One region of the Shewanella sp. Sh95 genome, then DNA from elsewhere that is predicted to be linked to it. Evidence: riboswitches for the same ligand, from Rfam matches in the RefSeq annotation. Region 1 holds a riboswitch; the other holds the start of a gene.
What was found. Region 1 has a riboswitch for thiamine pyrophosphate ahead of AEA42_RS17455 (TonB-dependent receptor). Riboswitches for the same ligand answer to the same signal wherever they lie in the genome.

Region 1 (22,010 bases):
TGGGTTGTGAAGTAATCACCACCCCACGTGATAGCACTGAGCGTTGGTTAGTGGAGACGGTTGCCCGCCAAGCCCAGCAAGCTGGGATTAAAATGCCAGAAGTGGCAATTTACCAATCGCCGGAGATGAATGCATTTGCAACTGGCCCAAGTAAGGACAACTCATTAGTTGCCGTGAGTACAGGTCTGTTGTATGGCATGAGTCAAGACGAAGTCGAAGGCGTACTTGCCCACGAAGTAAGCCACGTCGCTAACGGCGATATGGTCACTTTGACCTTAATCCAAGGCGTGGTGAACACCTTTGTAATCTTCGCGGCGCGTGTTGTTGCAGGCATTATCAACAACTTCGTCTCGAGCAATGATGAAGAAGGCGAAGGTTTGGGCATGTTTGCTTATATGGCAGTGGTATTTGTTCTTGATATGTTGTTTGGTATTTTGGCATCAATTATCGTGGCTTACTTCTCACGTATTCGTGAATACCGTGCCGACGAAGGTGCAGCTCGCTTAGCGGGCAAGCATAAGATGATTGCAGCACTTGAGCGTTTACGCCAAGGCCCAGAAAGCTCAGCAATGCCAGCACAAATGTCTGCTTTTGGTATTAACGGCAAGCGTTCAATGGCTGAGTTAATGATGAGCCATCCACCTCTAGAGAAGCGTATTGCGGCTTTACAAACTCGTTAATTGAGTCCAAACGTTCACCAAAAGGAGACCTAGGGTCTCCTTTTTTATTAGGGCTTTTCTTTTGCTGATGATTAAGCTAGGGAGGCTTTTAGTTGTAATTGGTAGGTTGTGACAATGTAAAACTCTTATATAAGCATGTGGTTACATGATGCAGCGCACATTTTACCCTTGAGTATATTGATAAAGTTACTTTGCATAAGATTGTGTTGCTTATTACTCAATCCTTAGCTAAGTTAAATCGAGTCGTGCTATTTACATTGGTTGCAAGATGGAAGTCACCCCTGACAAGAATTTCCACTGTCAATCACCATTGGAGGATACAATTGTGAGCAAAAAACTATTAAGTGTGCTTTTCGGGGCAAGTCTTGCAGCGCTAGCGCTGTCGCCAACCGCATTTGCCGCGGATCAAAAATTATCTGACTTCCACGCTGAATCTGGTGGTTGTGAAAGCTGTCATAAAGATGGTACGCCATCTGCTGATGGTGCCTATGAGTTTGAACAATGCCAAAGCTGCCATGGTAAGCTTTCTGAAATGGACGCAGTACATAAGCCACACGATGGCAATTTAGTCTGTGCTGATTGCCATGCGCCACACGATATGAACGTAGGTCAAAAACCTACCTGTGAAAGCTGTCACGACGATGGCCGTACTCCGGCATCTATTCTGAAGAAGTAAGTTTGACTTCAGATTGAGCTTGATAAAACGCCAGCAAATGCTGGCGTTTTTTATGCTCATTGAGTTGACCTCATTCGTCCTTGGGTTGTCCTTGGATCAGTTTTTTGCCGGAAAACATGGCCGAAATGATCCCGGGTTGACGTTTGATTTCGGTATAGACCACTGCAAACACATGCAGCACGATAAGGAGCATTAATAAATACACGGCGTAAACGTGTACTTCACCTGCCAGTCCCTTCATGGGCTTGATAGCATTGGCTTTATCGGTATCTACGCCTGTGGCATCGTAGGGTTTTAAACTACTTGGCTCAACATCCACTGCAGCTAAGTAGCTTTGTACTGTGCTGCCGAGCGGCGGATAGTAAATATCAGTACCTGCGCGGATCAGGCCTGTGATCATTATGGTGACTAGCAAGAGCATGATGGCGAGTACGGCGAATTTCCCCTTAGGATTGTGGCCTAGATACTGGGGATTTTTACCCGCGGCAAGTTCCGCTTTATAGCTTTGTAACTCGGCCTTGCTATTGGCATTGGGGAACATATGACTAAAGCGAGCGTATTTATTGCCCATAAAACCCCAAACCAGGCGGATCAGTAAATTAATTGCAAAGCCATAGCCAATGATGACGTGCAGGGTTTTAAGCCCAATTTTGCCGGAGAGTTCGGTAATGCCTAAGTCGCTGCGAAACATCATCATGCCGCCAACGATAAGCAGGGCGAGTACGAGGATGACATTAATCCAGTGGAACAGACGCGTAGGTCTGTCCCACACGCGATAGGACTGCATTTCAATAGAGTTTGGCTGTGGGTTGGACATAGTATTTCCTTATGATTTGTGTTGATTTGATCTTACGCCTTTCTATTCAAAATAGCGCATTATTTTCAGTTTAAATTCAGCCTTCTGATTGACAATGCTCAGTGCTAAAGTTGCAGAAGTTTTTGATTTGCGTACGGTAAATATTTTTATCGTAAGTCTTTTGAATCTGTTTTATCTAATGCTAATATCGTGTGCACGGTAGACTTGGAAGTCTATTGAACGGATGTTGAAGTGGTATTGAGAGATGTTTCTCCTCTCAAAATGAATAATCGTTAACCAGACAGGGAGTGAGCAGGATGTTCAAAATATTACATTGGATTGTAGTGTCAAGATCGCAAGTTCTGATGGAATTGCTGGCCGGACGCTGGCCGCAGGAGTTTCTCGTTAAGCTGTCGCAAGTCAGCCCGGATGAGATGTGCGATCAAATCAAAGATAACCAAGCCTCTATGGTGGTGATTGACCTTTCCACCGTCGATCTTCAAAAAGCCTATCAATTTCAACGCTTGCTTGCCCGCGAACATCCGAGTGTGCGAGTCGTTTATATCCAGTTCCCTAAACAAGTTGATGCCCGCTTCCTGATGCAAGCCTCGACTACGGCAGGGGTGTTTTATCTGGATGCAGGACTGACTGAAATCAGCCTTGGCCTTTCCAACATCCTGCGCGGACACAGGGTGATCCCTATCCAATTGGTGAACGGGGTGAATGATGACTTTGGACTATTCGAAGATACCGAGCCATTAACCATCCGTGAGCGCGAAGTGTTACAAGCCCTCTTGTCTGGCAGCACTAACCTCGATATCGCGAATCAATTGTTTGTGAGTGAGAGCACCATTAAGACTCACTTGTACCGTGTGTTCCGTAAGATTGGTGTGTCAAGCCGTGGGCAAGCCATTGCATGGGCGCAAACCTACTTACACGATGTGGTGGTGTAACGCGTTGTTGATGGGGCCACTAAGCCAATATTCAATTGAACAACTTAAGAATCAAATAAAAAGGGGCAATCCTCGATACGATTGCCCCTTTTGTGCTTTATGGGTTAAGGACTATTGCATTAAAAACTAATGCATTAAAAATTAGTGCATTAAAGGCTAATAGATTAAAGATCAACGACCTAACCAAGCCTGCAGTTTGTTTTTATCTGTGATACTTAAGGCAACCGTATCCTTAGGCGCCTCTGCAATAATCAGTTCTCCTGTCATCAGTTCATCGCGTCTAAACCAATGCAGGCTTAAGCGTTGTCCGAGTGGGTATTGTTGAAGCTGCGCTTCAAATTGGGCTGTTACCTGTAGATTATCCGCCGCAATTAAGATGTCTCCGGCACTTAAGCCCGCAAGGTGCGCAGGGCTGCCTTGGGCGACAGTCGTCACTTTAAGGCCCATTGGCGCAGCTTGCGTTTTAGCGCCAAAGGCAATCTCATACCCTTTGGCCGAGCCACCGCCGACATCCTGCGCACCATTGCTCGCGCGTAAGGTCAACTCAACCCCAAACTCTGCAAGTAGCGGTGCCAGTGGGATATCGTCGGTATTGTCTAAATAGGCGAAGAGATCTTGGCAATCACGCCCCAATAAGCGTTCAACAATCCTTTGATGGCTTTCGTCTGTGGTGCCTCGGTTTTGCAGGGCATATTCCTGCCACAGAATGGTCATTAGATCGTCGAGATTATATTTTCCCTTGGTCTCGCTTCTAAGGGTTAAATCCAGATACAGGGCAAACAGGGCGCCCTTAGTGTAATAACTGATAATGGCGTTTTGGGCGTTTTCATCCTGTTTGTAGAACTTAGTCCAAGCGTTAAAGCTCGAGTCCTTAATGCTTTGTTTAAAGCGGCCTTGACTGCGATACACCCTTGTAAAGGTTTCGCTCAGCATATCTAAGTAGCTTTGCTCATCCACTAAGCCTGCGCGATAGGTGAGGAAATCATCATAATAGGAGGTGATGCCCTCATAGGCCCACAGCTGTGGCGTATAGGTTTCCGCCTCGAGTTGATAGGGTAAGAAGCATTCCGGCTTGATGCGCTTAACGTTCCAGCTGTGGAAATATTCATGGCTGCAGAGCGATAAATAAGTGCGGTAGTCGTTATTTATCGGCGCATCCATCGACAGCGGTAAATCTTTGCGTGAGCACATGAGTGCTGTCGATGCCCTATGTTCCAAACCACCAAAGCCATTGTCGAGTACTGTCGTCATAAACAGATAACGCTCAAAGGGCGCTGGCGTGCCAAACAGCTTGATTTGATACTCGCAAATCGCCTTTAAATCTTGGCAGAGTCTAGGCATATGGGCGCGGTGGCGACCGTTTAACACGATATCGTGTCTTACGCCGCAGGCTTCAAAACTGGCGTGGGTGAACAGACCCATCTCAACTGGATGATCGATAAGTTCGTCATAGCTTTGCGCGCAAAACTCACCAAAGGCAAATTCATCACCGCTTTGACGTGTCATGCTGGTGGCAAGGCGCCATTCATTTAGGCTCGGCTCGGTCGGCGCCGCCATAGTCACTGTGTGTAAGCCTGCCTCAAAGCCATGGGCGGCTAAAAATACACTGCTGCCGTTAAAGAAACCGTGGGTCAGATCCAGATGCGCGGTGCGTACCGACAGGTCCCAAGCATAAACTTGATAGGTTAAGGTCAGTTGGGTGCATTGATGTTCGACCGACCAGGTTTGTTTATCCAGTTGAATGAGCTTAAGCGGCTCGCCGTTATCGTCTGTGGCTTTAAGGTCGATAATGTTCTTGGCAAAATCCCGCACCATATAACTGCCGGGAAGCCAAGCGGGCAGACTAAAAACTTGCTTAGGGTGGGGCTTTTGTACCGTCATGGTAACGGCGAACAAGTGCGCCTTGGGATCGACGGGAATGATGTGATAGTGGATCATAATTTATCCTGTAAAACCGCTGCGTTTTAATGGGCGTCATGCTGCCAAAAATACGCACAACAGGCAAATGAAACGCAAAATATCTGGAGACACAAAGTGTTGAATTGCTAGTATACTATCCCAATTAACCCAAGGAGGACTCCCCATGGCCGAAGAAACCATTTTCAGCAAAATTATCCGCCGCGAAATTCCCGCCGACATTCTGTATCAAGACGAGCTGGTGACTGCTTTTAGAGACATCTCGCCAAAGGCGCCAACCCATATTCTGATTGTGCCGAATCATTTGATCCCAACCGCAAATGATATGAAAGCCTCGGATGAACCAGCACTCGGCCGGATGATGACTGTGGCAGCCAAACTGGCAGCAGAGGCGGGGATTGCCAAAGACGGTTATCGTTTGATCATGAACTGCAATAAACATGGCGGACAGGAAGTGTACCATATTCACATTCATCTCGTCGGCGGAGAGCCACTGGGACCCATGTTGAGCCAAGGTCAATGAAGGTAAATCCTGAGTTTTTTCCGCTGACTCAAATGGCGCAGCGGTTTGTCGATCAGCTCGCCCAGTGCCGTCGCTTAGGGTTAACCGTGCTCGAAGCCAGTGAGCACCATGTACTGATTGAGTTGCCCTATAGCACGGAGTTAATTGGTTATCCCGATACGGGTGTTATCCACGGCGGGGTGATCACCACCCTGATGGACACCGCCTGTGGCAGCGCGGTGGTGAGTGCTATTTTTCAAAAATATCAATCCTTAGAGATTTCGCCCACCCTCGACTTACGCGTCGATTATATGAAGCCCGCGCAGCCCCATAAACCAGTTTACGGCTTTGCCGAGTGCTATAAATTGTCATCCAATATCGCCTTTACCCGCGCCATCGCCTATCAGGACAGCATTGATGATCCTATCGCCCATGCGGTGGGCTCCTTTATGCGTATCAGCCCTGAAATGGTCGGCGATGCCTTTAGACAAGCCTTGATGGGAGAAGCCGTACCGTCTTTTGGAGAGACAGATGAACTCAAATAAGCCGGCCGAGCCGAAAACCCTCGATGTGCAGGGAATTGTAAAACGCGCTACCGAGTTGAACGACTTTGGTCATCTGCTCGAACATGTGCCTTATGCTAAATTTATTGGCATGAAGGTCGAGCGCTTTGGCGATGAGCTGATTTTCAAACTCCCCGCTAAGGATGACAATATCGGTAATCCCATCCTGCCCGCGATTCATGGTGGGGTAATTGCTGGTTTTATGGAAATGTCAGCCATAGTGCAATTAATGGTGTTTATGCAAACGGCAAAAGTGCCAAAAGTGGTCGATTTCTCGATTGATTACCTGCGAGCAGGCCTGCATAAAGACAGCTTCGCCGAATGTCGTATCACCCGTCAGGGGCGACGGGTCGCCAATGTGAATATCAATTGTTGGCAAACCAATCGTAAGCAGCTTATCGCTACCGCAAGGGCGCACTTTTTGATCGATTAATCGCGAGCGCGGGGCATGATGAGCACGTTAAGCATAAGTTCAGCTGGCGTCGCGTAGTGTCATTGCCCATCCGTTGTTCGGCACCTAGGTTTTTGTGAGTGAGGGAAAACAAAATGAAAGCAATTTACAGTGGATTAATCTTGGCAGCAGCACTGACACTCGGCGCCTGCTCTAATACGGCGGGTATTTCGGTGAACTCACTGGGAGAAACCCGTGTCGATAGCAAGAGTTTCGCCCGTGATATCAGTGTCGATGGGGTAGAGGCGCGCCGCGTCGGTGATCTTATCCAAGGTTCGGCCTTGATCGTCAGCAAGTCCTCAAGCGATATGCGAGTGCAATACAAGTTCACTTGGTATGATGCCAGCGGCTTTACTATCGAAGATGAAGCTACCAGTTGGAAATCGGTGAAATTACACGGCAAACAACAGCTGCAAGTATCGGCTGTGGCACCAAATGCCCAAGTGGTAAAATTTGACGTTTATGTGCGCGAGACCCATTCAAACTAGATGGCTGTTGGATTTGTTGAGTTTGTACCGAGTTTTCTGCATTTTTGAGATAAAAGATATTTTAATAAGACTTACTCTATTCGGGAGTGAGTCTTTTTTATTTGCATAAAATACAATGTGTTAAGTTGTATTTTGTTACTGAGTTTTATAATGCTAAGTGTAAACGTTGCGACAAATTATCCACTTTTAACAAAAAAGGGGTTAAGCAAGAGAAAATCCGGACTTTAGTCCTAAAAATATTTCGTGTTTGAGCACTACTATCTGCATATTACCACATGAGGATAGACCTATGACGGCTCATATTAATGCACAACCCACTGATTTTGCTGAAACTGTTATTATGCCAGGCGATCCACTGCGGGCGAAATATATCGCTGAAACCTATCTTACCGATGCCGTAGAAGTGACTAACGTTCGCAATATGTTGGGTTACACCGGTTATTACCAAGGACAACGCATTTCGGTGATGGGCCATGGTATGGGTATTTCATCTATGGTGCTCTATGGCCATGAGTTGATTAATTTTTTCGGCGTTAAACGTATTATTCGTATCGGCAGTTTAGGGGCGACCCAACAGCATGTCGAAATGCGCGATGTGATTTTAGCTCAAGCCGCTGGCACAGATTCCCCAACGAATGCTAAACGCAGCAGTGGCTACCAAATGGCGACCTCAGCCACTTTTTCCTTACTGCACAAAGCCTATACCAAAGCCAATGAAAAAGGTATTAGCGTGAAAGTTGGCAACGTATTTAGTGGCGATCTTTACTATGATCCCGACGAAGATATGATCCCGGCGCTTGAGCGTTTCGGGGTGTTAGGTATTGATATGGAAGTGGCAGGACTTTATGGCTTGGCACATCAACAGGGAATTGAATCCTTAGCCATTCTGACCGTGTCGGACCACTGTTTAACTGGTGAAGAAACCACGGCGCAAGAGCGTCAATTATCCTTTAATAATATGATCGAGCTCGCCTTAGAAACCGCGCTTAATTAGGGTTAACGCTATCCTTTGTACCCTTAGCATTTCACTGATGGAATGACAAAATGAATAATAAAATCACCTTAACCGCAATTAGTTTTCTCGCTAATTTTATAATGGCGGGCTTTGCCACTCAATTTGGGATGCTGATTGAACCCATAGCGGATAAATTTGCAGCAAACGTGAATGACGTTGCTTCAATATTCTCCTTGCTTAATGGCGGCGCACTGGCGGGGACTATTGCCGCTTTTTTCTTTATTGAAAAATTGGGTATCAAGCGAATTACCTTAATTAGTTACAGCCTAGTGGCATTGTGTGCTGTCGCGTTACATCTTACCGCTTCGCTACAAGTGGTGATGATAGCCATGACCTTGATTGGTTTTTGCGGCGGTGTGGGGCTATGTATTGCGGGAACGATAGTGGTATCAGTGTGGCAAGAGAAATTACAAAGCACCATGCTCGTCGTGCAAGATGCCACATTTAATATTGCGGGAGTTATTTTTCCTTTAATCACAACTTACGCACTCACAAGTTCATTGTCTTGGAGTTACAGTTACTTAGCCGTAGGTTTAGTCGCGTTAGGAACCGTGATTATTACTTTGTTCACTAATTTTTCGCTATGTGAGCAATCATCGAATACGGAAGATAAGCAACAATCTGAATGGAATTTCGGCATTATTAGCGGTGGTATTGGGTTATTTTTAGGTATGTTGGCGCTGTATACGTTTTTAACCTGGGCCCCTTTATTTGTTAAGCAAAAATTTGATATTCCATTTGAAGACGCGGGCAATATTATTACTCAATATTGGTCAGCTGCACTGATTGGTGCGTTAATTTCGACGCTGATTGTGACTCGGGTAAAAATCCACCATTTTCTAGTCGCAATTATCGGTCTTGCTATGGTCATCACCTTTATGATTGTGACAACTGATAAGCTTAATTGGATCGGTTATTTAACCTATGGTTATGGCTTTGTGTGCGCAGCTCTTTACAACGCATTTATTGCTTATGGTGTGTCTTTTGTTAAAAAGGCGAGCAGTAAAAATGTGTCTTATATTCTGATCAGCGGCAGCACGGGGGCGATGTTTAGTCCCGCCATTAGCTCATTCTTTGAACGTATTATTGGATTGCAAACGGTGATGTATGTTATTCCGCTACTTTATGTTGCGATATTTATCATGCTGATTGTTTCAGGCCGAATGAAACCTGCTGCGGCCTAAAGTCCATTTGCGACGTTAATTGATTTGGCCCACTCTTGCGAATAAATAACCTCGAGAGTGGGCTTTTTTTATTTGGTTATATCGCAGCTTCAACGAATTGTTTAAGGGCATTGAGATCTTTAATCCTTATGCCTTCTTTATTGCGTTCAATCAGGCCACGTTCTTCAAGCAACTGTAGTGCCCGTCGGTAAACGCGATCGGTTGTACCAAATCGCTCCGCTTCTAAATAACGCTTACTAAAGCCATCAACGGGTAAATCATTTAAATATTCGTGGTAAATATCATATGCCACGTTATAGCTGATGGGATACAGCAGGCGCCGGGTAAAAATATCGACGGTGTCTTGGTAGTCAATAGCAATGGCGCTGGCAAAAAATAACGCTAGCTGTGGGTGCTGGCCGAGGGAATGTTGTAGTTTTTCGGCGCTTATGACCATGATTTCTAAGGCTTCATTAGCAATAATATCCAACTGGCAGTGATACTGAGTAAAAAACTCCATTTCACCAAAGAGTTGCGAATCACAATCGATAGTCCCCAATTGAAAACATCGACCATTTCTGGCGGTATGGCCAAGCGACACGCGCCCTTGTTTTACCAACACCAGTGAGGTCATGGCTTCACCTTGTGTCATGAGGTGAGCGCCTTTTTTAAGCATTTTAACTTCGCTGATACAGCTGAGTATCACCGCTTCAATAAGGGGATAGTCTTGCTCCCATCGCTGGCTATAACGTCCTTTGGCTAACGGTTTTAGCTGCATTGAGTGTGATCCTCTTATCCTATGTAAAATGGCGGCCTTCTATAACATTATCGTGATAAACGGTCAAATGGGCCAAAGGAGTTGACTGGCGATTTTAGGCATTGGGATTGCGGGCGTTTGGCATAAGATTTTTAACATTGTGTAGAAAGACACGGTTTTAGTGATATTTCAGGATATCGCCGGCACAAGTGTGTCTACTTTATTATTTTCGTCATGTATACTAAGCGCCGCCAAGGGGTGTTTGCCAACATTCGGCAGACTGAGATGTCATCAGACGAACCCTTAGAACCTGATCCGGCTAATACCGGCGTAGGAATGGGCCAATCAACAGCACACTTCTGAATCGCTTATTCGTTGCCGGATCTCAAACATGTATTTGAGGTCCTATGTCTAACAAAAAGTCTAACAACCAATCTTCAATCTTCACGATATCGTTAACTCGTACACCATTAGCGCTGGCCGTCTCTGCGGCGTTAAGTGCGTCGGCATGGGCACAAACTGATGCTATCGACAAACCTGATCCCAATAATGATATGGAAATCATGGTGGTTACGGCGGATTTTCGCAGTGCCAGTCTAGAAAAAATGCCTTCAAGCATTACCGTTATCGATGCCCAGCAAATTCAAGATGAAAGCGCCCAGCACTTTGAAGATGTGATGAACTCCATCGCTAACTTTAACTGGTCAGGTGGTAGTTCTCGCCCCAAGTATTTTCAGATCCGTGGCGTGGGTGAGCAGGAGCAATATCAAGGCGCACCTAACTCATCCGTTGGTTATATTGTTGATGATATAGATTTATCCGGTATCGGCATGGTGTCGAGCATGTACGATCTGCAACAGGTTGAAGTGTTACGCGGCCCGCAGGGAACCCGCTATGGCGCCAATGCGTTAGCGGGCTTAATTTACCTTAAAAGTAATGACCCAACCGATGTGTTTGAACATGGCGCTGAGGTTTCTTTAGGTAATGACGATCTACAAACCTTCAGTGGTTTTAGCTCTGGTCCCTTAAGCGATTCCGGCAAATTGCTGTACCGTGTGGCACTGCAGCAACATCAGCAAAACGGTTATCGCGATAATCTGTATTTAAATAAAGAAGATACTAATGGCCGTGATGAATTTACTGGCCGCGCGAAATTACGCTGGTATGCCACCGATGATCTGCAACTGGATTTAACTCTGCTGCATGCCGATTTTGATAACGGTTATGATGTCTGGAGTTTGACCAACGATCCGACAAACACCCTATCTGATCAACCGGGTGTCGATAGCCAGCGCACCACCGGCGCAGGTTTTAAAGCGACATATTCTGGGGCAGAGCAGTTTGAGTTGACCTCGCTGACGTCATTTGCCAATACCGATCACCACTATAGTTACGATGGCGATTGGGCAAACCCTGAGTATTGGGCATCCAAGCAATGTGAGGATGAGGGCAATCTCGCCCCTTGTCAGTACGATTACTTCTGGGACAAAACCGGTCAGCGTAAAACCTTATCCCAAGAGTTCCGTTTAAGCTCGACCGACCAAGGCCGTATTTTTGCAGACTCAACCGACTGGTTACTTGGGGTTTATGCGATGAACCTTAAAGAAGATAACCAACTGTATTCTGAATATAATACTTGGCCTGATGAGGTGTTAGATTCTGAATATGAAGCAACCAATTACGCCGTATTTGGTCAGCTGGACACAGATTTAGGTGCTGACTATGCCTTGTCTGTTGGGCTGCGTGTGGAGCGTCGTAATAGTCATTACTCCGACACTAACAATGATAATTTTGATCCGAGTGAAACCATGTGGGGCGGCCATATTGCGCTGAGTAAAGTGCTCAATGAGTCCCACAATGTCTACGCCCGTGTGGCGCGAGGTTACAAGGCTGGTGGTTTTAATATGACCTTGCCAGTCGAACTCAATGATAAAAAAGAGTTTGATACGGAAACCTTATACAACTACGAAATCGGTTTAAAATCCCATTGGTTTGAAGGGCTTATCGATACTAATCTGGCGCTGTTCTATATGGATAGACAGGATCAGCAAGTGGCGGCTTCCCAGCAAGATCCTAATAAGCCACAACGGTTTATTCTCTACACTGAAAATGCGGGTAGCTCAAACAACTACGGTGCCGAGCTGGATGCAACTTGGTATGCCACGGATAATCTCCAGTTTTACTCAAGCCTTGGTTGGTTACAGACTGCTTACGGTAATTACCAATATCAAGATAAATACGGTACTGATGTGGATTTAACGGGGCGCGATCTGGCCCATTCACCGCACTTAACCTATAGCCTAGGCGGCACTTATCGTGCGAATTCGGGTTGGTTTGCCAACTTGAATATGAGTGGTAAGAGCGAGTTTTACTACTCAGACAGTAACGATTCGCGCTCCGAGCCATATACTGTTGTGAATGCGCGTTTAGGTTATGAGGCAAGTGCGTGGTCAGCGTATTTATGGGGCCGCAACCTATTTGATGAAGAATATGGCGTTCGTGGCTTCTATTTTGGTAATGAGCCCGATAATGGCTGGGCGGAAAAACAATATATCCGTTACGGCGATCCACGCCAAATTGGGGTAACACTGAACGTTAAGTTTATGTAGTACCCAAGCTAGCCGCGCTGTGGAGAGATACTTGAAGTGCTATGCTATACCGTTTCACGGTGCGGCTATTTTTATAATAAGTATTTGAAATAAGGATTGAAGATGAAACTGACCGCCGAAATTAGCATGTATCCTTTTAATGAAAACTACCTCGATCCAATTAAATGGTTTATTCATCGTTTAGACAGTTATCCCACGATTCAACGTGTTACCAATGCGATGGCGACCCAAGTGTGCGGCGACTATTCGGACGTGATGGCGATGCTGGCCACCGAAATGCAAGCCGCCCATGAGAAGTGGGGCAAAGCCGTGTTTGTGTGTAAGTTTATTGGTGGCGAGCTAAATTTAGCCCACAGCGAGTAGCGCCTTTAATGAGCTAAGCCACTGCGCGATATCAGTGGTTAAGCTAAGGCTGACTCACACAATTACGGCTCAAGCCTACAGGTTTTTAGAATGCGATTTATCGTGAGAGTAAGGCAATGACAGATTTATGGTTAACGCTAGTCAATAGTGTTAATGCCGCCCTTGGGGAAGTCCATGTGATGACCGCGTGGGAAGCACTTGCTGTGGTATTAGCCATGGCGTATTTGCTACTGGCAATGAAGGCAAGCGTATGGTGCTGGGCCGCGGCATTTACCAGCACTGCCATTTACACTGTGTTGTTTTGGAAAGTAGCATTGCTGATGGAGTCGATGCTGAATATCTATTATATGGGCATGGCACTTTATGGCTATTGGCTTTGGACTCAAGGTGGTGATAAACATCAAGGCGTTAAGGTGACCACTTGGCCGCTGAAAACCCATTTAAAGTTGATTGCAGCTACGGCGCTAGTTTCCCTTGGTATTGGTCATGGTATGGCGACCTTTACTCAAGCTTCTTTTCCTTATCTCGATGCTGCGACCACCTGTTTTGCGGTGATGACCACCTATTTAGTCGCCAAAAAAGTGTTGGAGAACTGGCTGTATTGGGTCGTTATCGATCTGGTGTCGATTTACCTCTACTTGAGTAAAGGCCTTATGCTGACCTCATTATTATTTGTGCTTTATGTGGGGTTAGCTGTTGTGGGCTATTTCCTATGGCGCACCGCACTGGCCGAGAGTCGTCTCAATCTTAATGGCGAACGTGCCGCTAAGTTACTTGGTTAAGTGATGACAAATACTGATATGGACCAACTGCCAACACCTAAGATCTTAACTGCAACATCAGTGGTAAGCCGTTAATGCAGCCGTTATCTGCTGAGGTGTTTGCAAGGCTGGTTCCGATATTACGCCAGGCAGGGCTAAGCCATATCACGCATATCCATGAGTTGGCGGGTGGATTAAGTAATCATAACTATCATATTCAAACACCTGCGGCACAATACGTGTTACGTCTTAATGCCGATGCCGCCGACCGGTTTTGTTCTCGAGAGCAGGAGTTGTTTTATTGGCGTAATCTGGCTAAGGCAAAGCTTGCGCCTGAGCTGATATGGGCCAGTTGCGATCATCGTTACTATGTAAGTGCATTTATCGAATCACAGGAGATTGCCTGTCGAGTTAACGTTTCTCGGACGCCGGATATGCTCGGCGACGGGGCTGATTTTTATCACGCGGTTAACTGGAACGACTTGGAATATCAGTGTAGTGCGGCCGAATTCATCCATGGAGAACTGTGGGTGCAAAGGTGGCTGCAAGCGCATGCTGAAAATCTTGAGTGCGCATTATACGAGACTCCCACGCCTCAGTCTTTCGCCGCAGAGTTCACACCGCTGACATTACTTGAATTCCAGTGCCCAAATTATGCACATTCTCTATTGCAGCAATTATTGCAACAGCTACGCTTGCAATCCGCTGGGCCTTATCACATCAGCGTGACAGAGCAGTGGCAGCAATATCATCAGCAGTTATTAGCCTTTGCTGAAACCGATAAAGGTAGCGCTTGGCAGACGCGGTTGGACTCATTGTTGGGCTTACAACCGCAAATTCATCGTTGGACAAACGCGTTAGCCGATTGTTTGGTGGCGGCGCAATTTTGCCATCGAGACTTAAATCCGCATAATCTGCTGCTAAAGGATAACCGGCTGTATTGTATCGACTTTGAATACGCCACTGCCTCTCATCCTTTATGTGAGCTGGCCGCTGTGCTGGCAACCCACAGATTAACACCAGCGCAGCGGCATATTTTAGTACAGCAATATCTTGCAAAACATCCAGGCCTCACATCCACCGCGATCACGGCGATTCCAGCTGCAATTGAAATGTATTGGGTGTTTGCGCTTTACTGGGCGCTACTGATGGCGGCGCAAACCGATGTAGAGCGTCAGCAGGCGTATCTTGCTTGGTTTGATAGCTTTTGGCCGCTGGTAAGCCAAGACGCTTAAACACATCTTTACGCTTCCACACTTAGTCAAAGATGCTTGCACCCATAATCCTCTGTAAAACCACTTAAGCAAAACAGTTAAGGTCAAACACTGCGTGATGTTTACTGCTATGTTATTGATGCAACTTTTTGTTAACTTGGGTGTCGTAGGATGACAAAGAGAGAAAGGACGCAAATTGATGAAAAAAACCTTGTTGCTGTTGGTATTGGTGTTTGGGGTATCCGCGTGTTCGACTAAGTTTAGTTACCATTTTCTGGATTGGGCTATCGGTTGGGAATTAGATGACTATGTCACTTTAGATAAAACTCAGCAAAAGAGTATGGATCGGCTTATCGAAAAGTTTGTGCGTTGGCATCAATCTGAAGAGCTTGCTCACTATGTGGCGCAGTTAACCGAAGTTGAACATCTCATTCAAACCAATACCTTAACCCCTGCGCTTTGGGCTGAGCATGTCACACTCGCCAAGCGGCATTGGTTTAGGTTATTTGAGTTTGCGCTACCTGACATGTTGCCGATCATCGCATCATTAACGGATTCTCAGGTAAAGCAAATTCTTACCCAGTCTCGAAAAGACGAGCAGGAATTGATTAAGGAATTTGCCGGTAAAACTCCAGAGCAGTTACAACAAGAGGCTGATGAGAATATTATCGAGCAATTCGATGACTGGCTGGGGAGCGTAACGGATGAGCAAAAAGCGCTTATCCATCAATATAATCAACAGCGGCTATCCACCCTAGATATGTGGCTCGACTACCGCCATGAATGGCTGCGCCAATTTGAGGTTGCCCTTGGGCAGCGCAGCGATATTCCGCTGCTGACCGAGCGTTTGACGTTGCTGATGACACAGCCAGACGAGCTTAAATCAGAAAAACACCGCGCTATTTTAAGGCAAAACACCGAGGCCTTTGGGGCGTTATTGCTGGCCATTAATGCTAGTTTGACACCTAAGCAGTCGAAACATTTTTATAAGAAGCTGAACAAGCTTATTCAAGATCTTCGCGAATTAAATCAAGAGGGAATCGAAAAGGCTGTTAAGACTATGAAAGATTAATCCTGGTGACAAGGTCTATTGAGCAACGTCATTTTGTTGAAGATATAGCCCATGTCCCTCGTTTCATTTTATCAAAAATCACTCAATGCTAGCCGTCTGTTTGATGGACTCGCACCCTTAGCCCTTAGGCTCTATCTTGCACCTGTACTGATGCAGGCGGGGTATAACAAACTCGCACATTTTGAAGACACCGTCGCTTGGTTTGCGAATCCCGACTGGGGGCTGGGTCTACCAATGCCGACATTAATGGCTGCGCTGGCGGCGGGCACTGAGTTTTTTGGGGCGATTTTGTTATTACTCGGATTAGCCACGCGACTGATTTCTATCCCGATGATGATCACTATGCTGGTGGCCGCTTTTACCGTGCATTGGCCGAATGGTTGGCTGGCAATTGCCGATGGCAGTTCATGGCTGGCAAATGAGCGGGTGCTCGAGGCGGGTGACAAGCTGGATAAGGCCAAATCCCTGTTGCAGCAATACGGCAATTACGATTGGTTAACCAGTTCAGGTAACTTGGTTGTATTGAATAATGGAATTGAGTTTGCGGTGACCTATTTCATTATGTTGCTGGCACTCTTAAGCCTAGGAGGTGGGCGTTATACCAGTCTTGATTACGTTATCGCTAAGCGTTATGGCGTAAAGTAAGCCGAGCGACGTTGCCTATAAACGCTTTCAATCCCACTTTTACGTGGGATTTTTAGTACCTCTTTAGCCGCAATTTGCTATGCTTGAGCCAATTTATACGCACCCATTTATAAGAATAGGGATAATCACTTGGACGCTATCGAACTTTTACTCACCCGCCAATCTACTCCAAGATTAACCGCGCCAGCACCCAATGAGCATGAGCTTAAAATCATTTTAGATGCGGCGATTCGAGTGCCGGATCATGGCGCGTTAGCGCCGTGGGAATTTATTATTGCCTCGGGCAAGGGTTTAGACACCTTAGCGGATATCTATGTTAATGCCGCCAAAGCCAGCGGCGCCGATGAAGATTTTATCAACAAAGCCAAAGGGATGCCGATGCGTGCGCCCATGGTGATTACGGTTGTAGCGAAAACCCAACAACATCCTAAAGTGCCAGTGCTCGAGCAGCAAATTGCAGCGGGCTGCGCTACGATGGCAATGCAGCAGGCCGCGTTTGCCTTAGGATTAGGCGCAGTGTGGCGCACGGGAGATTTTGCCTTCGATGCCAATGTGAATGCAGCATTAGGCTTAGCGCCAGAGGATCAAATCGTCGGCTTTTTATATGTTGGCACCCCAGCGGTAGCCGCACCGAAAAAACCGCAAAAGGATGGCAGCCAGTACGCCCGTTACCTATAACCTAGTTTATCCCCTCTGAATGGGAGTCCTTAGTATGCAAGTTGCCCAAACCCCAAGATTACTGCTGCGGCAGTTAACGCCCGATGATGCGTCATTTATTTTGGTGCTACTCAACACCCAAGGATTTATCGACAATATCGGCGATAAAGGAGTGCGTAGCTTGCAGGACGCCAAGGATTATATCGCTAATGGGCCTGCTATCAGCTATCGCGAGCATGGTTTTGGGTTATTTGCCGTGGTACTGGCCGAAAATGGTTTTCCGATTGGGATCTGCGGGTTAATTAAAAGACCCACGCTGAAGGATGTGGATTTAGGTTATGCTTTTTTGCCTCAATATTGGGGCAAAGGCTACGCGTTTGAAGCCGCTAGGGCATCACTGGAATTCGGTAAAACCTTAGGGATTGAACGGATTGTCGCGATTGTCAGCCCACATAATCAGGCCTCTAAGTCGCTGTTGAATAAATTAGGCATGTCGTTTGAAACCGAGTTGCAGCTAACGCCTAATGCCCCCCCAGTTGAATTATTTTCCTGATAAATTCGAAGCACTCAAAAAATGAGGCCCCAACATTGGGGGCCTCATTATACGATTAACTAACGTTACTTTTTACTGAAACACTATCGCTGGAATGGATATACGCTCCCGAGTTTCATAATTTGAGTGAGCTCATCTAGCGCGGTGCGTGATTCGATAACTAATTGCGGATCGGCTAAATCCTGGGTCGATAAGCGGTCGCGATAGTGCTTATCTACCCAAGCGTTTAAACGTGCAAATAAAGCATCGTTAAGTAAAGTGTGTTGATTTACTGCGGCAACTTCGCGCTCATTCATGGCTACCCGTAAACGTAAGCAGGCTGGGCCGCCGCCATTTTGCATGCTTTGTTTCACATCGAAATACAGCACTTGTTTGATTGGCGTATTTAAGGTGAGTAGCTCATTTAAATAAGCATAAACAGCGGGGTTTTCTTGGCAGTCGGTTGGGGCAATGATCGCCATCTCTCCTGAGGGGAGAGTGATGATTTGGGTATTAAATAGATAACTTTTCACCGCATCGTTAATCGCCACTTTGGCGGTTGGAACTTCGATAAAATATAACTCGGTATCGAGTTTGCGTTTTATTTCATCCAATTTTGCCTGTGTATTTAAAAATGCTTGCTCGTGGTAAAAAAGCACATTTTGGTTACCCACGGCAATCACATCATTGTGAAATACGCCTTGATCAATCACGTCGGGATTTTGTTGAATAAAAACGCAGTTATCCTCTTCGAGTTGATGCAATCTTGCTATCGCCATCGAGGCCTCGAGGGTTTGTCTTGCCGGATATTTCAGTGGTTTAGGAGCATGAGGATTTGTCGCCTCTTGTCCATAAACAAAGAGTTCAACCCCAGCATGGCCGTATTCCTGACACAGGCGAGTGTGGTTCGCTGCGCCCTCATCACCGAAGCTATTATGCTCAGGTAAATGATTATGGTGATGAAAATAGTGGGGATCATTGAAAGTTGCTGTTAAGATGCGCCCCGTTGTGATGGGCTCGATGCTGCGATGCAACTTATCGACTAGATTAGCGGGCGTGAAATGCAGTTTACCGTCACGGGTGTCGGCACTGGGTGACACGGTAGCCGCATTAGCCGTCCACATGCTTGAAGCACTGCAACAGGCATTAAGTAGTGCAGGCGCGGTTTTAGCGGCTTGTTGTAAAACTTGGGCATCGCTGCCAGAAAAACCAATTCGGCGCAGCGTGTTAAGGTCGGGGCGCTCTTGTGGCGCTAACATGCCTTGGATCATCCCTAAATCAGCGAGTGCTTTGGCTTTTTGCAAACCTTGTTTAGCGGCGGCTTTAGGATTAGAGACTAAAGCGGCGTTGTTGAGTGAGGCCACATTGCCAAAAGACAAACCGGCATAATTGTGGGTTGGCCCAACGAGTCCGTCGAAATTCGCTTCAAAGTGCTTCATTGCATATCCTTGTGATAGGGAAGGTTATTATTTATTCAAATGGTCCCTGAAGCGACCCAGTATACTGAAGGTTTTTGTGGGCACAAGCGCACGGTTTTGTGCTCAAAGCGACTTTTTCGTGATAAATGCATAACTATTTCTTGCTTGCTGGCAAATAATGAAATATTAGTTTTTAATTACGCAATATTATTTTTTTACATTTTTTCAACTTTGATTAAAAAGTGACTCGCTGGTACATATAAAAGAGGGATTAGCTTGAAACTCTCAATGCAACCCTCTATATATGGAGCCAATTTCCACCTTCTTGAGATTTTTTGGCGCAAATCAAACTATGGGTAAATCGCTAGTTATTGTCGAATCACCGGCCAAAGCTAAGACCATTAATAAATATCTTGGCAAAGAATTCATCGTTAAATCGAGCGTAGGTCATATCCGTGATCTGCCTACATCTTCTATATCTGACGGCACAGATAAGGTGAAACCTGCCGCCGAAGTAAAGAAGATGTCGCCAGAAGAAAAGGCGCGATACAAAAAGATGAAAGATCATCAAGCGCTGGTATCGCGTATGGGCGTTAACCCTGAAAAGGGCTGGGCGGCTAAATATCAAATTCTACCGGGTAAAGAGAAAGTGGTTAAAGAGCTGCAAGCCTTAGCCGATTCTGCTGACCAAATTTATCTCGCAACGGACTTAGACCGTGAAGGGGAAGCCATCGCCTGGCATTTGCAAGAGGTGATTGGTGGCGATCCTTCACGTTATCAGCGCGTGGTGTTTAACGAGATCACCAAATCTGCGATTCAAGAAGCCTTTAGTAAGCCTTCTTCCCTCGACACCAATATGGTTAATGCCCAACAGGCACGACGCTTTTTAGACCGTGTCGTCGGCTTTATGGTGTCACCACTGTTGTGGAAGAAGGTTGCCCGTGGTTTATCCGCAGGACGGGTGCAATCTGTGGCAGTGCGTCTCGTGGTGGAACGTGAAAGCGAAATCAAAGCCTTTGTGCCAGAAGAGTTTTGGGATGTGCATGCTGAGCTCAATACGCCAGCCAGCGAAGCACTGCGCATGGAAGTGGTTAAGTATTTAGATTCAGCTTTTGAGCCAACCAACGAGCAACAAGCGTTAGCTGCGGTGCAGGCCTTATCTTCGGCCAGCTTTAAAGTGATTGCCCGTGAAGACAAAGCGACTCAAAGTAAACCTTCTGCCCCCTTTATTACCTCCACCCTGCAACAAGCGGCCAGTACTCGTTTAGGCTTTGGTGTGAAGAAAACCATGATGATGGCGCAGCGCTTGTACGAAGCGGGTCACATCACGTATATGCGTACTGACTCGACAAACCTAAGCCAAGAGGCCTTAGGCAGCGTACGTGAGATGATTGGCAAGGAATACGGCGCCAAGTATTTACCTGCCGAGCCTATCCGCTACGGTTCTAAGGAAGGCGCACAAGAAGCGCACGAAGCGATTCGTCCTTCAAATGTCAATGTTGAAGCTGCGGCCTTAACTGATATGGAACGTGATGCGCAGCGCCTTTACGAGTTAATTTGGCGTCAGTTTGTCTCCTGCCAGATGACACCTGCCCAATACGATGCGACTAAACTCACGGTGAAAGCAGGCGACTACGAACTTAAAGCAACAGGACGCATCCTGCGCTTTGACGGTTGGACCCGTGTTCAAACTGCAATCAAGAAGAAAAACGAAGAAGACAATACGCTACCGGCAGTGAACGAAGGGGATGTATTATCTCTCGTTGAACTCGAGCCTAAACAACATTTTACTAAGCCTCCAGCGCGATACAGTGAAGCGTCATTGGTTAAAGAGTTAGAGAAGCGCGGTATTGGCCGTCCGTCAACCTACGCCACCATTATTTCGACGATCCAAGAACGTGGCTACGTGAAAGTGGAAAACCGCCGCTTCTACGCTGAAAAAATGGGCGAAATAGTCAGTGAACGCTTAGTCAATAGTTTTGCCGAGTTGATGAGCTATGACTTTACCGCCAGTATGGAACAGACCCTAGACGATGTTGCCAAGGGTGAGTTGGATTGGAAAAAAGTGCTCGATGGTTTCTATGCTGACTTCACTAAACAATTAGAGAAAGCAGAATTAGCACCGGAAGAGGGCGGTATGCGCCTCAATCAAATGGTGATGACCAATATTAAGTGCCCGACTTGCGGTCGTCCAATGGGGATCCGTACCGGCACAACAGGGGTATTCCTCGGTTGTTCTGGTTACGAGTTGCCACCAAAAGAGCGCTGCAAAACCACCATGAACTTAACGCCAGGCATTGAAGCGATCAGCGATAGTGAAGATGCCGAAACCGATGCATTGCGTGCCAAGCACCGCTGTGGTATTTGCGGCACGGCGATGGACAGTTATCTTATCGACGAAAAACGCAAACTGCATGTTTGTGGTAATAACCCTGTTTGTGAGGGGTATGAAGTCGAAGAAGGGCAATTTAAGATTAAAGGTTACGAAGGCCCATTAATCGAATGTGACCGCTGCGGTCATGATATGGAACTGAAAAACGGTCGTTTTGGTAAGTACTTCGGTTGTACGAATGCGGAATGCAAGAATACCCGTAAATTACTGAAAAACGGTGAAGCGGCGCCACCAAAAGAAGATCCTATTTACTTACCAGAGCTGAAATGCAGTAAGTCGGATGCGCACTTTGTGCTGCGTGACGGGGCGGCAGGGATATTCTTAGCGGCCAGTACCTTCCCTAAATCGAGGGAAACCCGTGCGCCACTGGTTGAAGAATTAGTGAA
Region 2 (10,420 bases), on a different contig from region 1:
CTTCATCTTATTGATGGTCGCCAGAGGATCGCCTGGTACTATCGACACATCGATTTGTACTTCACCGTCGGTGGCATAGCGTTGGCCATCAGCACCTTTTTCATACTTGAAACTGGGGCTTTGGGCATATTGACCACCCACGCTGGCATGAGCGTGCTCGTGAGCTTTGACTTCTGTGTCCCTTGCTTTTAATTCATCAATTTGGGCTTTTTGTTGCTCTATCGCCTTTTCTTGTGTCTGTTTGACTTGCTCTTTCGCTAAGTCTTGCTGGCGAGTTTGTTCGCCCTGTGTCTGCTGAGCTTGTTGGCTATTATCGGCTTTAGCAAAGGCTTCGGCTAATGCTTGTTGTTTTTGCTCCTGCTCTTGTATAGCCTTTTCCCTTGCTTGCTTAGCTTGCTCATCACGAACTTGTTCAGCTTGATTTTGATTTTGCTGAATGTGAGAAAGTTCGCCTGCTACCGATTCACTCCCAACTGGTTCCTTGGTCGCGGCATGTTGGCCAAAGATATGACTAAACTGCTCACTCAAACTGTTTGCCTGAGGCGAGGTTCTATCACCAACGTTGGTCACCACCGAATCGCGGGTCCCCGAAGAAGTACCCACAACATCAGCCCCTGCAAACTCAGTAGCAAAAGGACTCATTGCTGTACTAGTGGCCTTTTGTTGTCCCAATGGTACGACACTCGTTGTGATGGGATCTGAAGTCGGGAATATATTGGCGAAATCCGAATTTGACGAAGTAATACTACCGATATCGCTTTCAGTTGAGTAAGCGGTTGTGCTTGGCGCCAAAGACACCAGAGGATTAACGGCACCATTCAAGGTTGAAAGCCCCATATACGGAGCACTCAACACTGACACGGCTGTCTGAGAGGCAGCAATTTGCCCACCTCTCATGCCATCTATGGAACGTGGTCCTGTGAGTAAACTAAAACTTTTATTAGTTGAAGACTGTGAAGTCGAATCTATCAGTTTTGGAGCGGAGGGGTTTGAATATAGCTGAGCAGAAGCGTTTACACCTAAATCTACAATAGCTTTCTGTATCGCAACATTATTCGCGCTAGAAGAAAGGCTCGCATAACTCGATTTAGCGCCTGCCAATAACTCAGGCTGAGTCCCAGTGAAAAGCAAAGTTTGGTTGGACGCAGCAGTAAAGCTACTTAAAGACGGTTCAAGTGCCCCATTCACTTCGGATTTTGGTGCATGAAGGCTAGCCGTTGAAGCACTATGGTTAGCAACCGTCTGACTATTGTCACCTTGATAAACCCGTCCACTTTGAGGTTTTGCTCCTTTTAGCGGCTCAATGGGCTTATCAGCACTCAAAAACGAATTGGATGGCGCGCCAACCTGGGATGACAGCGCCATGACCGACATAGTTACACCTTGATGTTAATAATCGAACCTATAGTTTCAGATTCTCTCTCGAGTACCTCAGTCGATGCTTCGCCTTGTCGCAATGATGAATTGGCAGCAACTAATGCTGAGGTTTTATCGGTTTCATCTACCGCCTTAGCGGTTTCTGTGGGTGCAGCGCTTTGCGAAGGACTCGGTTTAGCCACATCAATCGTAGCCTGTGTTAAGCCTGATTGAGCCGTTTGCAAGCCTTGCAGACCGGAAGCATAAGCAGATTGGATTTGCATAAAGGGATTCCTGCATCTGGTGAACACTAGGTTAATTATTGACCAAACCTACCTTGATGTACAGATTTATCCCTCTTATGGACAGCTTTTTTGCTCATTTTCAGCTCCTTTTTAACAGGCTATCCAAGCCGATTCCCAATCCTTAAAGACGGGGTTAAATCCCTTGAGCCGCATTTGACTGATGACCTGCTCAACAGTTCGCTCATCGCTGATCTCAAACTGATCGAGCTGACTATCAGGTGCTTGGTAACCTCTGGGCTGAGTTGAACTGCCCGCACTCATTTGCGTTATCCCAAGAGGCAGTAAATTGTCCCGAAGCGATGGTGCCTCGCGGGTCGATAAACTGATATCAAGTTGTTGATTAAAAAGTCTAAAGGCACAGATCATTTGCACCAGTCCAAGATCGGTTAAATGCACTTTTGGTGTTATGCCACCAGTACAAGGCCGCAAACGTGGTAGAGAAATACTAAAACGAGTACGCCAGTAATGTCGTTCTAAATAGTCCAAATGGTGGCCCATCAGTAAGGCATCGAGCCGCCAGTCATCTAATCCTAGTAACACACCGAGGCCTATCTTATCGATACCCGCACGGGCAACGCGATCGGGCGTGGCAAGCCGATAGGCGAAGTCCTGTTTTTTGCCTCGGGTGTGATGTTTAGCATAAGTCGCGGCTTGGTAGGTTTCTTGATACACCATCACAGCATCCAGCCCTTGCTCAACAAGCTGGCGATAATCAATCTCCTCAAGCGGCTGCACCTCCATAGCCACATAACTAAACTGCTGTTTTACCAACGGTAAAACCCGCTGAAAGTAATCCATTCCAACCTTAGTTTCATGCTCTCCCGACACTAGCAAGATAGAATCAAAGCCGCGGGATTTTATAATCGCCATTTCGGCAGCAAGTTCCTGCTCATTGAGCACTTTACGCTTGAGCTTATTGCTCATGCTAAAACCACAGTAATCACATTCGTTAGCGCAAAGATTGGACAAGTACAGTGGTAAGTACAATCCGATATTGGCCCCAAAGCGTTGCCGAGTGAGCGCTGCCGAGCGCTGTGCCATCTCTTCGATATAGGGCTCGGCCGCAGGAGACAGCAAGGCGAGTAAACTCCGTAGGTTACCCTCGGGTTGCATCAGGGCACGCTCAACCTCCACCGCCGTGCAGGAATATAACGCCAGCAATAACTTATCCCGTTCAATACGGGTAAATTGATCGACAAAACTCATTGCTGTAAAAATCCCGTTAATGGGCTGGTATGCACAGCCTGGGTTTGCACCCGGCCAAGCCCAGCTTCAAAGGTGCGTCGCCCGCAATCTACCGCATCCTTAAAGCACAATGCCATTTCAATGGGAGATGCGCTGCTGGCAATGGCGGTATTAACCAGCACGGCATCGGCACCTAACTCCATCGCGTGCGCTGCATGGGATGGCGCGCCAATTCCCGCATCAATCACCACCGGCACCCTTGCTTGCTCGATAATCATCTTGATGAAAGGCTCAGTCACCAACCCCTGATTGGTGCCAATTGGGCTTGCCAGTGGCATCACAGCGGCGCAGCCAACATCCTCTAAACGCCGGCACAGCACGGGATCGGCATGCACGTAGGGCATCACAATAAAGCCACGTTCACAGAGGATTTTGGCTGCGGCTAACGTCTCGACTGCATCGGGCATCAGGTATTTGGGATCGGGATGAATTTCAAGTTTAACCCATTGTGTTCCCAGCATTTCCTGCGCTAATTCCGCGGCGAATATCGCTTCCTTAGCATTACGCGCGCCCGAGGTATTAGGCAAGAGTCGCACGCCCGCTTGCCTAAGTGGCGATAGCAAATCATCGGCCCCAGTTTTTAAATCAATTCTTTTCATTGCAACGGTCACCAACTGCGACTGAGACGCCTTAATTGACTCTAGCATCAGCTGACTTGAGCTGAATTTTCCCGTGCCCGTAAATAATCGTGACTCAAATTCCACACCTGCAATCGTTAACATCTTAACCTCCCGCGACCACGGCAAATACATCAATCTTATCCTCATGGTGGCAGAGGATAGATGACCATCTATGCCTTGGCACTACGGCCTCATTTAGCACTAATGCGACTGATTGTTGATTAATATTTTGTGCTTCTAACAAGGCTTGTAAACTGAGCGGTTGTTGAAGTGTTTGGGGCACATTATTGAGATGAATTAAAATCATAACAAACCTCGATTAGGGACAGATTTGAATGAAGCAGCTGTGGTTGATTGCATTAATGCACTCGGCTTTAATCCGCACACCTTGCACTCGGGATCACGGGTTAATGCGGCCGAATGCCATTGGAGTAACTTAGCATCGAAACGCCAAAATCGGCCAAGTAGCGCTCTCGTGGAGGTGACTGGGTGACTTGTCTCTTCGAAAGACTGATTACCCGTTTGTTTTGTTGTAGAAGTTGGCGGCGTGGCTAAGAGCAACAATTGCATCGCTAGCAGCGCCTGCATCGATGCCATCACGCCGACACTGGGGCCGAGCACTCCTTGACTGCTACAGTTTTGTGGCGCGCGAGTATTCGAGGGGAAGATACAGTGATAACAGCCTCCCATAGGGAAACGCTGTTGATCAACGGCAAACAGTTGGCCGTTAAAGGCTGCAATCGAGGCGCTCACCAAAGGCAAGGCATGCTCGATACACAGCCGATTGATACAATGGCGCGCAGTAAGATTATCCGTGCAATCAAGTACTAACCGAGTTTCTTCGCTATGGGTTAACAGGTGAGCTAATACATCGCTCGCAGACTCTAGAGTCAATTGCTCGGCAAAGGCATCAATCTCACAACCTTGCGCCAACACGGCTAATTTCTGTTTAGCAATGAGGGCTTTGTGATGGTCAATATCGTCGTCATTAAAGAGTAATTGCCTTGGCAGATTGGACAATTCCACCCTATCACCGTCGACAAGCGTTAAGCGCCCAACACCGGCGCAGGCTAAATACTGCGCAGCCAATTGCCCAAGGCCGCCGAGGCCTACGATAAGGACATGAGCCTGTTTAAGCTGCAACTGGCCAGTCTCGCCGACCTCAGGTAAAAATATTTGCCGCGAATAACGAATAAAGTCTTTATCGGCAAGGGATTGCGCCTGCTCTTGTGTCATGCTCATAAGCTTGACTCCCAAGCTCGCGTCAATTCGGCAAAGGCCATTATTGGATCGCTTGATTCGGTAATCGCCCGCACCACGGCAATATTGTTCACCCCAGAGGCTTTGACTTGGGCAAGATTCGAAGGCCCGATGCCGCCAATTGCCACTAAGGGATAATGCGCTTTTAACAGTTCAACATAATGCGCTAACTTGAATAACCCTTGTGGCACCGATGGCATTTGCTTGGTCGTCGTCGGGAAAATATGCCCAAGGGCGATGTAAGATGGCGCATGTTGATGGGCACGCAGCAACTCGAAATAACCGTGGCTAGAGATGCCAAGCGCCAATCCCGCGCCATGAATGGCGTTTAGATCCGTCACCGCTAGATCTTCTTGTCCAAGATGTACCCCAAATGCGCCATGCTTTATCGCTAACTGCCAATGATCATTGATAAAAAGCTGCGCATCATAGTGTTTACCTAAGGCAATCGCGGTTTGGATTTGTGCCTCAAGTTCGTCCGACGCCAGCACATTAGACTTTAGCGCATTAGACTTTATCCTGAGCTGTACCGTCTTCACGCCCCCCGCCAATAATTGTTCGAGTAACAGTAAGTTATCGACAACGGGATAAATCCCTAAGTCAGGATCAAGGCGCTTAAACGCGCCGCATTGCAAATCACTGGATTCACTCAAGCTATTTTTAGGGTAAGAAGTGACGTAAGGATACGCCGTTAAGCTGTGCGGCCATGCGGTACGCGCAAGTGGTCCGGGGCCTTGGCCAATCCCCACTGCATAAGTTAAGCCTTGATTGACATAGGCTTTTGCTACCACAACCGCATCCTGCAATACAAACCCAAAGGCTAACACTGAGGCGATGGCTGAAGACAGAGTACAACCACTGCCGTGGTTATGGCGCGTGTTTATCCGCGCACTACTGAGCCAAAAACCACCATTCGCGTCAAGCGGTGAGCAGCCAGTAACCTGATGACAAATCAACAAATCTTCCGCAAAATGCTGATTCTCTGTAGCGATGCGATGACTTGTGATATCGCTTTTTTGATCGCTTAAGACATCACTGGTGTTAATGCCAGCACTTGCCTGAACCGCAAAATCAATATCGCCGCCCTTGGCTAATACGCTGCACGCTAATTGCGCAGAGAGTTGCATTGCCGCAGAGGCGAATTCTGCTTTTGTGTGTATTGGTGACGCTTGTTTGTTAGTGGCGACAGTAAGCCTTGCCAACTCCTGCACATTCGGCGTTATCAGGCTAATCAAGCCCTTAAAAGGAGTAAAATCCAGAGGTTTACTTGCAGTGCTCTTATCGCCGAGCTCATCCCCACAGCTGGCAACCATTACAGGGTCGAGAATAACGGGGACGAGCGGAAATTGGGTTTTAAAACCAGCCAACCAATCGGCAACTAAGTGCACTTGCTGCTGATTTGCGAGTAAGCCAATTTTAATCGCCTGAGGCGGTAAATCGGCTAACAGGGTCGAAAGCTGTGTGAGTAACATTGCCTCACTCACAGGCTCAACTAACGCTACCGCCACCGAACTTTGGGCCGTTAACGTGGTGATCACGCTGCATCCATGGCCGCCCAAATCATTGATGGTAGCCAAGTCGGCTTGGATCCCCGCGCCGCCACCACTGTCCGACCCCGCAATGGTCCAGACGATAGGTTTAGGCGCCACCAGGCTAATATCTTTAGTAAGGGTCATTATCAAACCTCCGCAACCTGTGCTGTTGGTTTGAGCTCAGTCCCATCCTGATACTTGCCCGATTCATTGGCAGTTTTAGCTGTATTAGCCTCGCCCAGCGGTAGATACAACTTGGCGCCCGAGGCCGCAAACTCTGCCGATTTTTGCGCCATGGCCGCCGCTAATTCATCTTGGGTTTTGACTCTGATCTGCTGGGTTGCTTCTTTGCTAGCTTGCCCTTGTTGAGCTGGTTTTATCGATGCAAGCACTTCAGCGCTCTCAACATTTTGGCTTGACGAAGCCACTGACAACGTACCCGCCGCTAAACTTGCCGCATAGTCGCGCACATCTTGGGTGATCTTCATCGAGCAGAACTTAGGGCCACACATAGAGCAAAAGTGCGCAACCTTTGCCGACTCCTGTGGCAGGGATTCATCGTGATAGGCTCGGGCGGTATCAGGGTCGAGCCCTAGGTTATATTGATCTTCCCAACGGAATTCAAAACGCGCCTTAGATAATGCATTGTCGCGGATCTGCGCGCCTGGGTGGCCTTTTGCAATATCGGCTGCATGGGCGGCAATCTTGTAGGCAATCAGCCCTTGTTTGACGTCCTGCTTATTGGGCAAACCTAAGTGCTCTTTCGGCGTCACATAGCAGAGCATGGCGCAGCCATACCATGAGATCATCGCCGCACCTATCCCTGAGGTGAAGTGATCGTAACCCGGCGCAATATCGGTAATTTGCGGCCCTAGGGTATAAAACGGCGCCTCGGCGCAGTGGATAAGCTGCATATCCATATTCTCTTTGATAAGTTGCATCGGGATATGTCCAGGCCCTTCGATAATGGTCTGTACATCGTATTCCCAAGCGATTTTGACCAACTCGCCTAAGGTCTCAAGCTCGGCAAACTGTGCCTCGTCATTGGCATCGGCAATGGAGCCAGGTCGCATACCGTCGCCTAATGACAGCGACACATCGTAGGCAACGCACAGCTCGCAAATCTCACGGAAATGGGTATAGAGGAAGTTTTCTTGATGGTGGCTCAAGCACCATTTGGCCATAATAGAGCCGCCGCGGGACACGATCCCAGTCACCCGTTTGGCTGTCATCGGCACATAGCGCAATAACACACCCGCGTGGATGGTAAAGTAATCGACGCCCTGCTCCGCTTGCTCAATCAAAGTATCGCGAAACACTTCCCAGGTCAGGTGCTCAGCAACACCATTCACTTTTTCCAATGCTTGATAAATCGGCACTGTGCCAATCGGCACTGGCGAGTTACGGATAATCCATTCACGGGTTTCATGGATATACCGGCCAGTGGACAAGTCCATCACAGTGTCCGCGCCCCAACGGGTTGACCAAACAAGCTTTTCCACTTCCTCCTCGATGGAAGACGTGACCGCCGAGTTACCGATATTGGCATTTACTTTCACTAAGAAGTTACGGCCAATAATCATAGGCTCAGCTTCTGGATGATTGATATTTAACGGAATAATGGCGCGTCCACGGGCAATTTCGTCGCGGACAAACTCAGGGGTAATCGGTTTACCTATTACCGCGCCGAAGGATTCACCTTGGCCGCGGCGGTTTAAGATTTCATCTTGCACCTTGGCGAGCGCCATATTTTCCCGAATCGCCACATATTCCATTTCAGGGGTAATGATCCCTTGGCGGGCATAGTGTAATTGGCTCACGCGTTTACCCGGTAAGGCGCGGCGAGGACGAACAATCGCACTTGAGCCGGCGTCGAAACGCAGATGATCGAGCCCATCATCTTTTAGGCGTTGCTGGGTAAAATCTGAGGTTGCGCAATCGAGCACTTCGGTATCTTGGCGCTCAATAATCCACGGTAATCTGAGTTTGGCTAGTCCTTGACGCACGTTAATTTGCGCAGCCGGATCGGAATACGGGCCAGCGCAGTCGTACACCGGTATGGGAGGATTTTTCTCGATTATCGGCGCGGCCGTAGTGCCGCCAATCCGCGTATCGGTTTGCAGAATTTGCCGCATTCCTACACGGAGATCCTCGCGGCTTCCCTGCAAATACAACTTTTGCGAATTAGGATGTTGTAATGGTTTAAGGGTATCGATAAAGGCTTGTGCCTCGGCGCGCGCCGCACGGCGGCTCCTTTGCCCATGAGTGTTCACGGCAAGTGATTCTGAGGACGATTCTAAACTGGACATAAGCAATCTCACTTTAACAAATAAAAATGGGGTTGCTTGTCTGGAGACTTGAGTGTTGAGAGCTGAGCCTTGTAAACCGTAAGTGGATTTACTGACTCAATAACGACTAAATCGATGGGTAAATAGACGGCAAAAGATTGCCGCTGATACGATTTAATGGAAGTTATTATGCTTGTTTCCTTCGCAGGTTTTAACCTGATCAGGTTCAACGGATCCCGAATAAACGGTCTCAGCCAAGAGGCACTCCGACAAGATGGGCAAAAGTATAGGCAGAAGCGCTGCGAACAAACAAGCGTAATTTCAGAATAAAAATTAAATTATCAATCAAAATTAAAGAACACATAAAGCAATGTATTTAAATGACTTTAATCTAAATTTGTTTTAGCGATCATAGTTTAAACTATTTTTAGTGAAAATTTATCATCACTATTTTTTAACCTTTTGGCCGCTTTACCATCATTTTATCGAGCTGCGCCTTAATGGCATCATCAATTTCTTGGTTCATTTTCTTGCCACTGCAATCGAAGGGGAAACCTAAGTTCTCAGCATAGGGATTAATTGGGGTGCCTACTTTGACGACCCGATAACAGGTATTACCTTGACGAACGATACGATTCGGATCCAGCTCTAAATCCAAACTGGTGGGGCCGCTAAAATCGTCGGCATTGGGCACAATCAGTACCTCCATCTCGGGGCTCATTTCAGACAAATTCGACCGTTTGCTGTAATGATTTGCTTGCTCTAACACTAAATCATCTAAAGCTTGCTCACGCTGTCGTTCAAAATAACGCTGAGTAAACAATCCCACACTGCCCGCCGCCCCACCGCTTTGCCCACTTACCGCAGATTGCTCTGTACTTACCGCTTGTGCCGAGCGTGATTGGGTTTCTGCCTTTTTCGGTTTAACAGCCTCTTTTGCACTCTGCTGGGTTTGGCCCTGAGTTGAGGTGTTCGGCGTTGAGGTGTTAGGCACAGATGTGTTTGGTACTGATGCTTTTGATTCTGTTACTTTTGATTCTTGGGCGCTGACTTCTGGAGGTTTGGCTATCTGCTCCATGGGTTTTGGCGTCAGCTTTACTGCGACTTTTGGTGACACTTTCGCTGACTGCTCAATATCAGCTGCCGGCTTTACGGTATTAGGCGGTGAGGTTATCGGCTCGCTAGTGTTAATAAACTCTTCCACTGAGATATCTTGAGCAGAATCCGCTGGAGCAGTTTGCGTTGGCGGCGCATAAATAAAATATGCCTTTAACGCTTTGGTTGTAGTCCGTGCGTTAGCAGATGATTCAGTAAAATGCAGCCCTAAGTGTTCCGACTGGGTTCGCCATAAAAAAATTAATAAAAACAGCAGTAAGCCATGACCCAAGATGACCCAAAGCAATAGCTTAAGATTGAAATAATGTGGCCGCTCTCGCCCGCTTAGATTTGAAGATGTTTTAAATGTGCTATCGATTGATCTTTGGTCTGCTTTACTTAAATTGAGGTGTAGATTGTTATCACAAGACTCGACATGAACACTTAAAGCGCTAAAAGGCTTAGTGTTCAAATCTGTAGCGCCTTGGGCTGTAGCACTTAAAAACGTTGCACAAAAAGGCAAAGCGGAAAATGGTGCGGTCTCATCGTTTGTAACGCGGCCGAGCACATCAACACTAAGATCATCTTCTGGGGCTATATTCGATCGAACAGGCAAAATCAATCCCTTAGTACTTAATGAATAAAGTACTTAACAAATCCATGACATCTTACGGAGAATTAGAGAAAGTGAGTCGAACAAAGTTCCAAAGCAGTGACAT

Region 2: another riboswitch for thiamine pyrophosphate. It lies ahead of thiC (phosphomethylpyrimidine synthase ThiC); the one in region 1 lies ahead of AEA42_RS17455 (TonB-dependent receptor).

What each region holds. Positions count from the first base shown of each region.
Region 1 is NZ_LGYY01000235.1:41,338-63,347, forward strand. It holds gene htpX (protease HtpX) at 1-680, shown strand, start outside; gene AEA42_RS17400 (cytochrome c3 family protein) at 1,006-1,356, shown strand; gene AEA42_RS17405 (cytochrome b/b6 domain-containing protein) at 1,427-2,173, opposite strand; gene AEA42_RS17410 (LuxR C-terminal-related transcriptional regulator) at 2,470-3,105, shown strand; gene AEA42_RS17415 (PDZ domain-containing protein) at 3,277-5,043, opposite strand; gene hinT (purine nucleoside phosphoramidase) at 5,189-5,545, shown strand; gene AEA42_RS17425 (PaaI family thioesterase) at 5,542-6,069, shown strand; gene AEA42_RS17430 (PaaI family thioesterase) at 6,056-6,520, shown strand; gene AEA42_RS17435 (YcfL family protein) at 6,634-7,026, shown strand; gene deoD (purine-nucleoside phosphorylase) at 7,316-8,020, shown strand; gene tsgA (MFS transporter TsgA) at 8,071-9,225, shown strand; gene AEA42_RS17450 (Crp/Fnr family transcriptional regulator) at 9,302-9,982, opposite strand; TPP riboswitch at 10,206-10,315, shown strand; gene AEA42_RS17455 (TonB-dependent receptor) at 10,369-12,570, shown strand; gene AEA42_RS17460 (hypothetical protein) at 12,673-12,933, shown strand; gene pnuC (nicotinamide riboside transporter PnuC) at 13,050-13,715, shown strand; gene AEA42_RS17470 (phosphotransferase) at 13,790-14,929, shown strand; gene AEA42_RS17475 (DUF6279 family lipoprotein) at 15,108-15,980, shown strand; gene AEA42_RS17480 (DoxX family protein) at 16,032-16,625, shown strand; gene AEA42_RS17485 (NAD(P)H nitroreductase) at 16,755-17,303, shown strand; gene AEA42_RS17490 (GNAT family N-acetyltransferase) at 17,338-17,835, shown strand; gene astB (N-succinylarginine dihydrolase) at 17,919-19,253, opposite strand; gene topA (type I DNA topoisomerase) at 19,585-22,010, shown strand, end outside.
Region 2 is NZ_LGYY01000221.1:19,366-29,785, reverse strand. It holds gene AEA42_RS16490 (putative metalloprotease CJM1_0395 family protein) at 1-1,374, opposite strand, end outside; gene AEA42_RS16485 (hypothetical protein) at 1,377-1,640, opposite strand; gene thiH (2-iminoacetate synthase ThiH) at 1,752-2,867, opposite strand; gene AEA42_RS16475 (thiazole synthase) at 2,864-3,628, opposite strand; gene thiS (sulfur carrier protein ThiS) at 3,630-3,833, opposite strand; gene AEA42_RS16465 (HesA/MoeB/ThiF family protein) at 3,830-4,768, opposite strand; gene thiE (thiamine phosphate synthase) at 4,765-6,462, opposite strand; gene thiC (phosphomethylpyrimidine synthase ThiC) at 6,465-8,627, opposite strand; TPP riboswitch at 8,787-8,885, opposite strand; gene AEA42_RS16450 (hypothetical protein) at 9,061-9,993, opposite strand.